DNA from 2 places in the Planococcus rifietoensis genome. Region 2 is predicted to be linked to the other one. Evidence: a T-box and tRNA genes for the amino acid it is inferred to sense, from the RefSeq annotation. Region 2 holds a T-box; the other holds one or more tRNA genes.
What was found. A T-box is a leader RNA that pairs with one kind of tRNA and senses whether it is charged. The one in region 2 lies ahead of tyrS (tyrosine--tRNA ligase), so its partner is inferred to be a tRNA-Tyr.
Positions count from the first base shown of each region.

Region 1 (4,397 bases), 360 kb from region 2:
ATCCTGGAGGTAGAGCACTGTTTGGACTAGGGGCCCATCCCGGGTTACCGAATTCAGACAAACTCCGAATGCCAGTGATTTATGCTTGGGAGTCAGACTGCGAGTGATAAGATCCGTAGTCAAGAGGGAAACAGCCCAGACCACCAGCTAAGGTCCCCAAATATCCGTTAAGTGGAAAAGGATGTGGCGTTGCTTAGACAACCAGGATGTTGGCTTAGAAGCAGCCATCATTTAAAGAGTGCGTAATAGCTCACTGGTCGAGTGACACTGCGCCGAAAATGTACCGGGGCTAAACGGATTACCGAAGCTGTGGATGGACATCGTAGATGTCCGTGGTAGGAGAGCGTTCTAAGGGCGTTGAAGTCAGACCGGAAGGACTGGTGGAGCGCTTAGAAGTGAGAATGCCGGTATGAGTAACGAAAGACGGGTGAGAATCCCGTCCACCGAATGCCTAAGGTTTCCTGAGGAAGGCTCGTCCGCTCAGGGTTAGTCGGGACCTAAGTCGAGGCCGATAGGCGTAGACGATGGACAACAGGTTGATATTCCTGTACCACCTCCCCGCCGTTTGAGCAATGGGGGGACGCAGAAGGATAGGGTGAGCGTGCCGTTGGTTGTGCACGTCCAAGTTGTGAGATGAGAAACGAGGCAAATCCCGTTTCTATACAACATCAAGCAGTGATGGCAAGAGGTTTACCTCAGAGTCCCTGATTTCACACTGCCAAGAAAAGCCTCTAGCGAGGCGGGAGGTGCCCGTACCGCAAACCGACACAGGTAGGCGAGAAGAGAATTCTAAGGTGAGCGAGTGAACTCTCGTTAAGGAACTCGGCAAAATGACCCCGTAACTTCGGGAGAAGGGGTGCTCTGGTAGGGTGTTACAGCCCGAGAGAGCCGCAGTGAATAGGCCCAGGCGACTGTTTAGCAAAAACACAGGTCTCTGCAAAACCGTAAGGTGACGTATAGGGGCTGACGCCTGCCCGGTGCTGGAAGGTTAAGGGGAGTGCTTAGCGCAAGCGAAGGTGCGAACCGAAGCCCCAGTAAACGGCGGCCGTAACTATAACGGTCCTAAGGTAGCGAAATTCCTTGTCGGGTAAGTTCCGACCCGCACGAAAGGCGTAACGATCTGGGCACTGTCTCAACGAGAGACTCGGTGAAATTATAGTACCTGTGAAGATGCAGGTTACCCGCGACAGGACGGAAAGACCCCGTGGAGCTTTACTGTAGCCTGATATTGAATTTTGGTGCAACTTGTACAGGATAGGTAGGAGCCAGAGAACCCGGAGCGCCAGCTTCGGGGGAGGCGTCGGTGGGATACTACCCTGGTTGTATTGAACTTCTAACCCACAAGCCTTAGCGGCTTGGGAGACAGTGTCAGGCGGGCAGTTTGACTGGGGCGGTCGCCTCCTAAAGAGTAACGGAGGCGCTCAAAGGTTCCCTCAGAATGGTTGGAAATCATTCGCAGAGTGTAAAGGCACAAGGGAGCTTGACTGCGAGACGGACAGGTCGAGCAGGGTCGAAAGACGGACTTAGTGATCCGGTGGTTCCGCATGGAAGGGCCATCGCTCAACGGATAAAAGCTACCCCGGGGATAACAGGCTTATCTCCCCCAAGAGTCCACATCGACGGGGAGGTTTGGCACCTCGATGTCGGCTCATCGCATCCTGGGGCTGTAGTCGGTCCCAAGGGTTGGGCTGTTCGCCCATTAAAGCGGTACGCGAGCTGGGTTCAGAACGTCGTGAGACAGTTCGGTCCCTATCCGTCGCGGGCGCAGGAAATTTGAGAGGAGCTGTCCTTAGTACGAGAGGACCGGGATGGACACACCGCTGGTGTACCAGTTGTTCTGCCAAGAGCATCGCTGGGTAGCTATGTGTGGCCGGGATAAGTGCTGAAAGCATCTAAGCACGAAGCCCCCCTCAAGATGAGATTTCCCATTGCGCAAGCAAGTAAGATCCCTCAAAGACGATGAGGTAGATAGGTTCGGGGTGGAAGCGTGGCGACACGTGCAGCTGACGAATACTAATCGATCGAGGACTTAACCAACAAACTGAAACGCAAGTTTCCCACAATGTCGATTTATCCAGTTTTGAGCGAACAAGCTCAACAAGTCCAGTGATGATGGCAAAGAGGCCACACCCGTTCCCATCCCGAACACGGAAGTTAAGCTCTTTTGCGCCGATGGTAGTTGGGGGTTTCCCCCTGTGAGAGTAGGACGTCGCTGGGCAATCATCTTTTTTTACTTTGTACCGAGATTTCCTTTTACCTTGCTTCCATAGCTCAGCAGGTAGAGTGCTTCCATGGTAAGGAAGAGGTCACCGGTTCGAACCCGGTTGGAAGCTTTTGATTCTTTAAAGTTTCTTTACATCGGAAACTGTTTTCTTTATAATTTTTTTGTAAGGCCCCTTGGTCAAGCGGTTAAGACACCGCCCTTTCACGGCGGTAACACGGGTTCGAATCCCGTAGGGGTCACCATTCATGGAGGATTAGCTCAGCTGGGAGAGCATCTGCCTTACAAGCAGAGGGTCGGCGGTTCGATCCCGTCATCCTCCACCATGTATCCATTTAGGCTATTAATCGAATAACGGTGGGGTAGCGAAGTGGCTAAACGCGGCGGACTGTAAATCCGCTCCTTCGGGTTCGGCAGTTCGAATCTGCCCCCCACCACCAGTTTTTTATTGCTTTGGGGTATAGCCAAGCGGTAAGGCAACGGGTTTTGATCCCGTCATGCCCTGGTTCGAATCCAGGTACCCCAGCCATTTTTTATTTTGAGCCATTAGCTCAGTTGGTAGAGCATCTGACTTTTAATCAGAGGGTCGAAGGTTCGAATCCTTCATGGCTCATTTATCTTTGCGCATTTTTCGCGCGGGGCCTTAGCTCAGCTGGGAGAGCGCGACGCTGGCAGCGTCGAGGTCAGGGGTTCGAGCCCCCTAGGCTCCATTGTTCCATGTGCAATCCATGTGTAAAAAGCCCGTATCCATTCAATTGGATACGGGCTTTTTTTAGTTTCCGATATATTCGGATTGTGGCCGGAAAATCACGTTATCTTGCTGTTGTTCTATCGCATGGGCAGTCCAGCCGACGATCCGTGCGATGCTGAAGGTAGGGGTGAATAGTTCAGGCGACATTTGGATAGACCGCATAATCGCTGCTGCGTAAAATTCTACATTGGTATAAAGGGCACGTCCTGGTTTTCGCTCATTTAACAATTGGGTGATTTTAGTTTCCGCTTTGACTGCAAGGTCCAGCCAAGAGTCTTCTTGCTGCAGCTGCTGGCATTTTTTTCGAAGCAGTATGGCGCGCGGATCTTCTGTGCGATATACCCGGTGACCGAAGCCCATGATTTTCTCGCCTTGCGCCAGTTTTTGTTCAATGACTGGATTAATCCTTTCGGGAGACTGGATTTCATCAAGCAATTCAAGCACACCGGACGGGGCGCCTCCATGCAAAGGACCCTTCATCGTACCGATTGCAGAAACGATGGCAGCGCTTAAGTCGGATTCGGTGGAAATGGTGACACGGCCAGCAAAAGTGGATGCATTCATGCCGTGTTCCATCGTTAAGTTCAAATACGTTTCCAGGGCTTCAGTTTGTGCGTGTGTCGGTACTTGCCCTTTGATCATCCATAGATAGTTTGCAGTATGGCCCAGGTCGCTTCTTGGCGCGACGAATTCCTGTCCGGTGCTTTGCCGGTATAGAAGAGCGGTCATTACAGGAAGTGCAGCAGTAAGGGCAATGGCTTGTTGGTGGATCTCCAATTCTTTGAATTCGGCATGCAGATAAGCTGAAACGAGTGTCCGCATGCCATCCATTAATGAAATTTCTTTGGGCAAAACTTGCGCAATGGCCATAAGATAATCCGGCAATTGGCGATAGGATTTTAATTGTTCAATAAGTCTTGCGAGTTCTTCATTTGAAGCGTGATGGCCGTGCCACAGGAAGTAGGCGGTCTGTTCGAAGCTCTTTTGATTGATCACTTCATCGATCAATGTTCCACGGTAACGGAGTTCACCCTTATCTCCTTCGACAGATGCAATGGCAGTTTGAACGGCGACAATGCCTTTAAGGCCTTTTTGAAACATGTAAATTCCTCCTTTTTTTAAAGTATAAGCTGCAGCTTTAATTATGAAAATTAAAGATTTATAATTAAAATAATTAAAAAAACTAATTGAAAGGAGATCGAAAATGGAGATGCAATGGCTCAGGACCTTTGCGGATGCTGCGGAAACCTTGAATTTCCGTAAGACTTCCGAACGCTTGCTGTTGTCGCAGCCGAGTGTGACGGTGCATATTCGGCAATTGGAAGAGTATTTGGGGATTCGCTTGTTCGACCGCATCAAGAACCGTGTGGTGTTGACTGAGGAAGGGCGCTATTTTAAACAGCAGGCAGACACATTGGTTGAAAA
Region 1 covers NZ_CP013659.2:3,352,029-3,356,425, forward strand. The annotation lists rRNA gene AUC31_RS16665 (23S ribosomal RNA) at 1-2,037, shown strand, start outside; rRNA gene rrf (5S ribosomal RNA) at 2,103-2,218, shown strand; tRNA gene AUC31_RS16675 (tRNA-Thr) at 2,261-2,333, shown strand; tRNA gene AUC31_RS16680 (tRNA-Glu) at 2,392-2,466, shown strand; tRNA gene AUC31_RS16685 (tRNA-Val) at 2,472-2,547, shown strand; tRNA gene AUC31_RS16690 (tRNA-Tyr) at 2,578-2,661, shown strand; tRNA gene AUC31_RS16695 (tRNA-Gln) at 2,676-2,750, shown strand; tRNA gene AUC31_RS16700 (tRNA-Lys) at 2,762-2,834, shown strand; tRNA gene AUC31_RS16705 (tRNA-Ala) at 2,859-2,931, shown strand; gene AUC31_RS16710 (citrate synthase/methylcitrate synthase) at 2,994-4,073, opposite strand; gene AUC31_RS16715 (LysR family transcriptional regulator) at 4,177-4,397, shown strand, end outside.
Region 1: it has a tRNA-Tyr gene. The T-box ahead of tyrS (tyrosine--tRNA ligase) is inferred to sense a tRNA for this amino acid. The anticodon was not compared.

Region 2 (4,397 bases):
AAAGTCGCGACAGCGCTTGTCACTGGCTGCACAATCGTCATCAAACCGAGCCAGCAAACACCGAATACCGCCATGGAATTCACAAAAATCGTCGACGCGATGGAAGAAATTCCAAAAGGCGTCTACAATGTGGTAACCGGAACTGGTTCTGAAATCGGCAATGCGCTGGCTTCGCACAAGAAAGTTCAGATGATCACGATGACAGGAAGCTTGCCGGCCGGTACGAAAGTAATGGAAGCGGCAGCGCAAAACATCACCAAGGTCAATCTCGAACTTGGCGGTAAAGCGCCAGCTATCGTCACGCAGCATGCAGATTTGGACCTGGCCGCAAAAGCCATCACCACATCGAGACTCGCAAATGGCGGACAGGCGTGTACGAATGCGGAGCGTCTTTATGTCCATGAAAGCGTGGCGGAAGAGCTCAGCCAAAAACTTATCCAGGCATTCGAAGCGACCAAGCTCGGCGACCCGAGAGAAAGCAAAGACGTAACAATGGGGCCGCTGATCAGCCAGGACCGTTTGGAGACTGTCGAAGGCATGGTTAAAGATGCAGTGTCGCAAGGGGCGACCGTTGCGACAGGTGGGGAACGCGCGGATCTGGCCGGGTTCTTCTACAAGCCAACTATTTTAACGAACGTGACACACGATTCCGATATCATGCGTGAAGAGATTTTCGGACCGGTGCTTCCGATGACCACTTACAGCACTATTGAAGAAGCAATTGAAATGGCCAACGATACGGTTTACGGCTTGTCTTCTTCTATCTATACAGACGACCTGAACGAAGCAATGCGCGTCGTCAATGAAATGAAATTCGGCGAGACTTACGTCAACCGTGAAAACTTCGAAGCAGTGCAGGGCTATCACGCTGGCATGCGCCAATCCGGCCTCGGCGGTGCGGACGGCAAGCATGGCATGGAAGACTTCCTTGCGACACAAGTTGTTTATATGCAGTATAAAAAATAAAGTAAAAAAGGGTCTGTCCCATACGTATATAAAATGAAGCAGCCGGAGAAAAAAGATTCTTTTTCTCCGGCTGTTTTAATTATGTCTGACTTTTTTATAATTTTTATTTTCATAACAGCTGATGGAAATGGAGGCGGCGAATAAATGAACGAAGTGTAACTGAGTTCATTTATTTGCGACGCATCTGCATTGCAGATGTGGGAGCAACGAAATTACATGGTGCCCTGGCAGCTGGCAACGCGACGTCCTGTCGCGCCAGCTGCATGACCCACATCCTGTGGCCCCGAAAGCGTCCGTCGCAATGGACATCAGCCTTTACTTTCGGTCACTCTCCTTTTCTTTACTTATTTTTCAAAACGCACGAAGCGCTTTTTGCCGATCTGCAGGACGTCGCCGTTATGGACGATGGTGTCGAGTTCTTCGCGTGTCAGCTTGTCGCCGTTAAACGATACGCCGTTTTGTTCAATGAGCCGCACAAATTCACTTTTGCTGCGGACAAATCCGGATTCCACGAGCTGCGGGATGATTTCTTCGATGCGTTCCTTGCCGATTTCCACCAGCAGCGAAGGGATATTTTCCGGGATTTCACGCTTTTGGAAGGCCGTCTCGAAGTAGCGTTTTGCTTCTTTCATCGCGTCTTCGCCGTGGTAGAGCGCCGTGATGATTTCCGCCAGTTCCAATTTGATATTGCGCGGGTTTTCGCCGTCTTCGAGCCGGTCAAGTAAGGATTCGATCGCCAAGGGATGCTCATCGGTCGTCAGTTCAAAGTACTTGAAGACCAAGGGATCGGGGATTTCCATCACTTTTTTGAACATGATTTCAGGCGCTTCGCTGATGCCAATGTAATTGCCCAGGCTTTTGCTCATCTTTTCCACGCCGTCGAGCCCTTCGATCAGCGGCATGAAGATGGCGACTTGTTTTTCCTGGCCCATATGCTTTTGCAGCGTACGGCCCATCAAAATATTGAAGGTCTGGTCGGTGCCGCCGATTTCGATGTCCGCTTTCAGTTCAACGGAATCATAGGCTTGCATGAGCGGGTAGAAAAACTCGTGAAGGCCGATCGGCGATTGGTTTTGGTAGCGGTTCTGGAAATCGTCGCGTTCGAGCATGCGCGCGACCGATGTGCTGGCGGCAAGCTTCAAGACCTCCTCGAAATTCAGTTTCGACAGCCATTCGCTATTGAAACGCACCGTTGTCTTCGTTTTGTCGAGCACTTTGAAGATCTGTTCATAGTAAGTCTCCGCATTCTGCCGGACCTCTTCGTCACTGAGCGCGGTCCGTCCTTTCGCCTTGCCGGAAGGGTCGCCGATGCGCCCGGTGAAGTCGCCGATCAAAATGACCGCCTGGTGGCCGAGGTCCTGTAATTGCTTGATTTTGCGCAAAACTACTGCGTGGCCAAGGTGGATATCAGGTGCGGACGGATCGAGCCCAAGCTTGATGGTGAGCGGGCGCTGTTCATTGTATGAGCGTTCGAGCTTTTCGAGCAATTCGCCTTCCTCGATGATTTCGGCTGCTCCTTTTTCGATGATTTTCATTTGTTCAGCGGGTGTGAGTCGCATGCTAACATCTCCTTGTCTTGGAATAGTCATATCGCAAAATCTATAAGAATACAAAAAAGCGCCCTCTAGGGAAAAACCCTAAAGGACGCGGATATGCGTGTTACCACCTTAGTTCGGAAGCTGCTCGCACAGCTTCCCTTGGAAAGTACGGCCGAAGCGATACTTCTGCATGGATTACGGATGCAACTCCGGTGTAGCCTACTGAAGGTTCGGTACACAGCTCAAAGAGGTATTTCCCCAGACACCGCATGCGCCTCTCATCAACCGGCCGCTTTCTGTATGCTTCAGTCACAGGTACTCGTTCTTATCATCGCTTTTGTTCTTATACTCCGAAATGCTCGGGCAAATCTTCGTTATGCAGATATTGTTTTTCATTATAACTGGAATAAAAAAGAAGTCAAATCCTAAATTGAAACCGGCTGAATCGATCGTTCATTTTTAAGTGTTTTCGACAACTTTTCCTTGAGGTGCTTCTTCTTTGGCCAGGTGGACGGATTTGATGAAGAAAGAAATCACCAAACCGATCACAGCGAGCACCAAACCGAATGTAAAGGCATTTTGTACGCCAGCCGTCAGTGCTTCGGGAATAGCGGAAGCGCTGTTTGGATCGGACACAGTTTGCATATAGGTCGATTGTGTCGATGACATGATGGTGATGGCGACCGCTGTCCCGATGGCGCCTGATACTTGCTGAAGGGTGTTCATCAAAGCGGTGCCATCCGGATACAAGTCTTTTGGCAATTGGTTCAATGCATTGGTTTGGGCAGGCATCATCACCAATGAAACCCCGACCATCAAAAGAGTATTCAAGACGACGATTGTGACTGCGGTCGTGGCGGTCGTGACGCCTGATAAGTTCCACAAGGTAATGATGATGATGGAAAATCCGGGAATGACCAATCCTCTCGGCCCGTATTTATCGTAAATCCGCCCGGTAATCGGTGACATCAATCCATTTAACACGCCGCCCGGCAGGAGGATGAGCCCGGCTGTGACAGCTGCCAAGCCAAGTCCCGTCTGCAAATACAGCGGCAGCAGAATGGCTGATGACAGGATGACCATGAACGCGATAAACACAGCCGCGAGCCCAAGGGTGAACATAGGGTATTTAAAGACGCGGAGGTTGATCATCGGCTGGTCCATTTTAAATTGCCGGATGGAGAACAAGAACAATGAGACAAATCCAACCGCAATAGATGCGATGACGATGAAACTGCCCCAGCCGCTTTCCCCAGCGGTGCTGAATCCATAGACGATGCCGCCAAATCCAAGAGACGATAAGACGATGGAAGTGATGTCGATCTTAGGTTTTGTGATCACGCTGACGTTCTGCATGAACATGATGCCGAAAACTAGTGCAAACACTAGAAACGGAAGAGACACCCAGAAAATCCAATGCCAGCTTAAGTTTTCAATTAAAAATCCGGAAATCGTCGGCCCGATCGCCGGAGCGAACATGATCACCAAGCCCATCAATCCCATAATCGCCCCTCTGCGATGAATAGGGAAGATCAATAGAATCGTGTTGAACATGAGCGGCAACAGCAAGCCTGTTCCGATTGCCTGGATGACACGGGCCACCATGAGAATGCTGAAGCTCGGCGCCAGTGCAGCGATCAAGGTGCCGGTCACTGAAAAGGCCAGCGCGGCAATGAATAGCTGTCTTGTGCTGAACCATTGCAGCAATAAGCCCGACACAGGGACCAGTATGCCGAGTGTCAGCAAGTATCCGGTCGTGAGCCATTGGATGGTGGACGATCCTACGCCGAATTGTTGGATTAAATCACCCAATGCCATATTGAGCGCAGTCTCACTGAACAATCCAATAAAGCCTGCGATTAAGAATGAAATTAAAATAGGGGTCGTTTTGAT
Region 2 covers NZ_CP013659.2:2,989,467-2,993,863, reverse strand. The annotation lists gene aldA (aldehyde dehydrogenase) at 1-966, shown strand, start outside; gene tyrS (tyrosine--tRNA ligase) at 1,311-2,525, opposite strand; T-box leader at 2,604-2,845, opposite strand; gene AUC31_RS14845 (DHA2 family efflux MFS transporter permease subunit) at 2,964-4,397, opposite strand, start outside.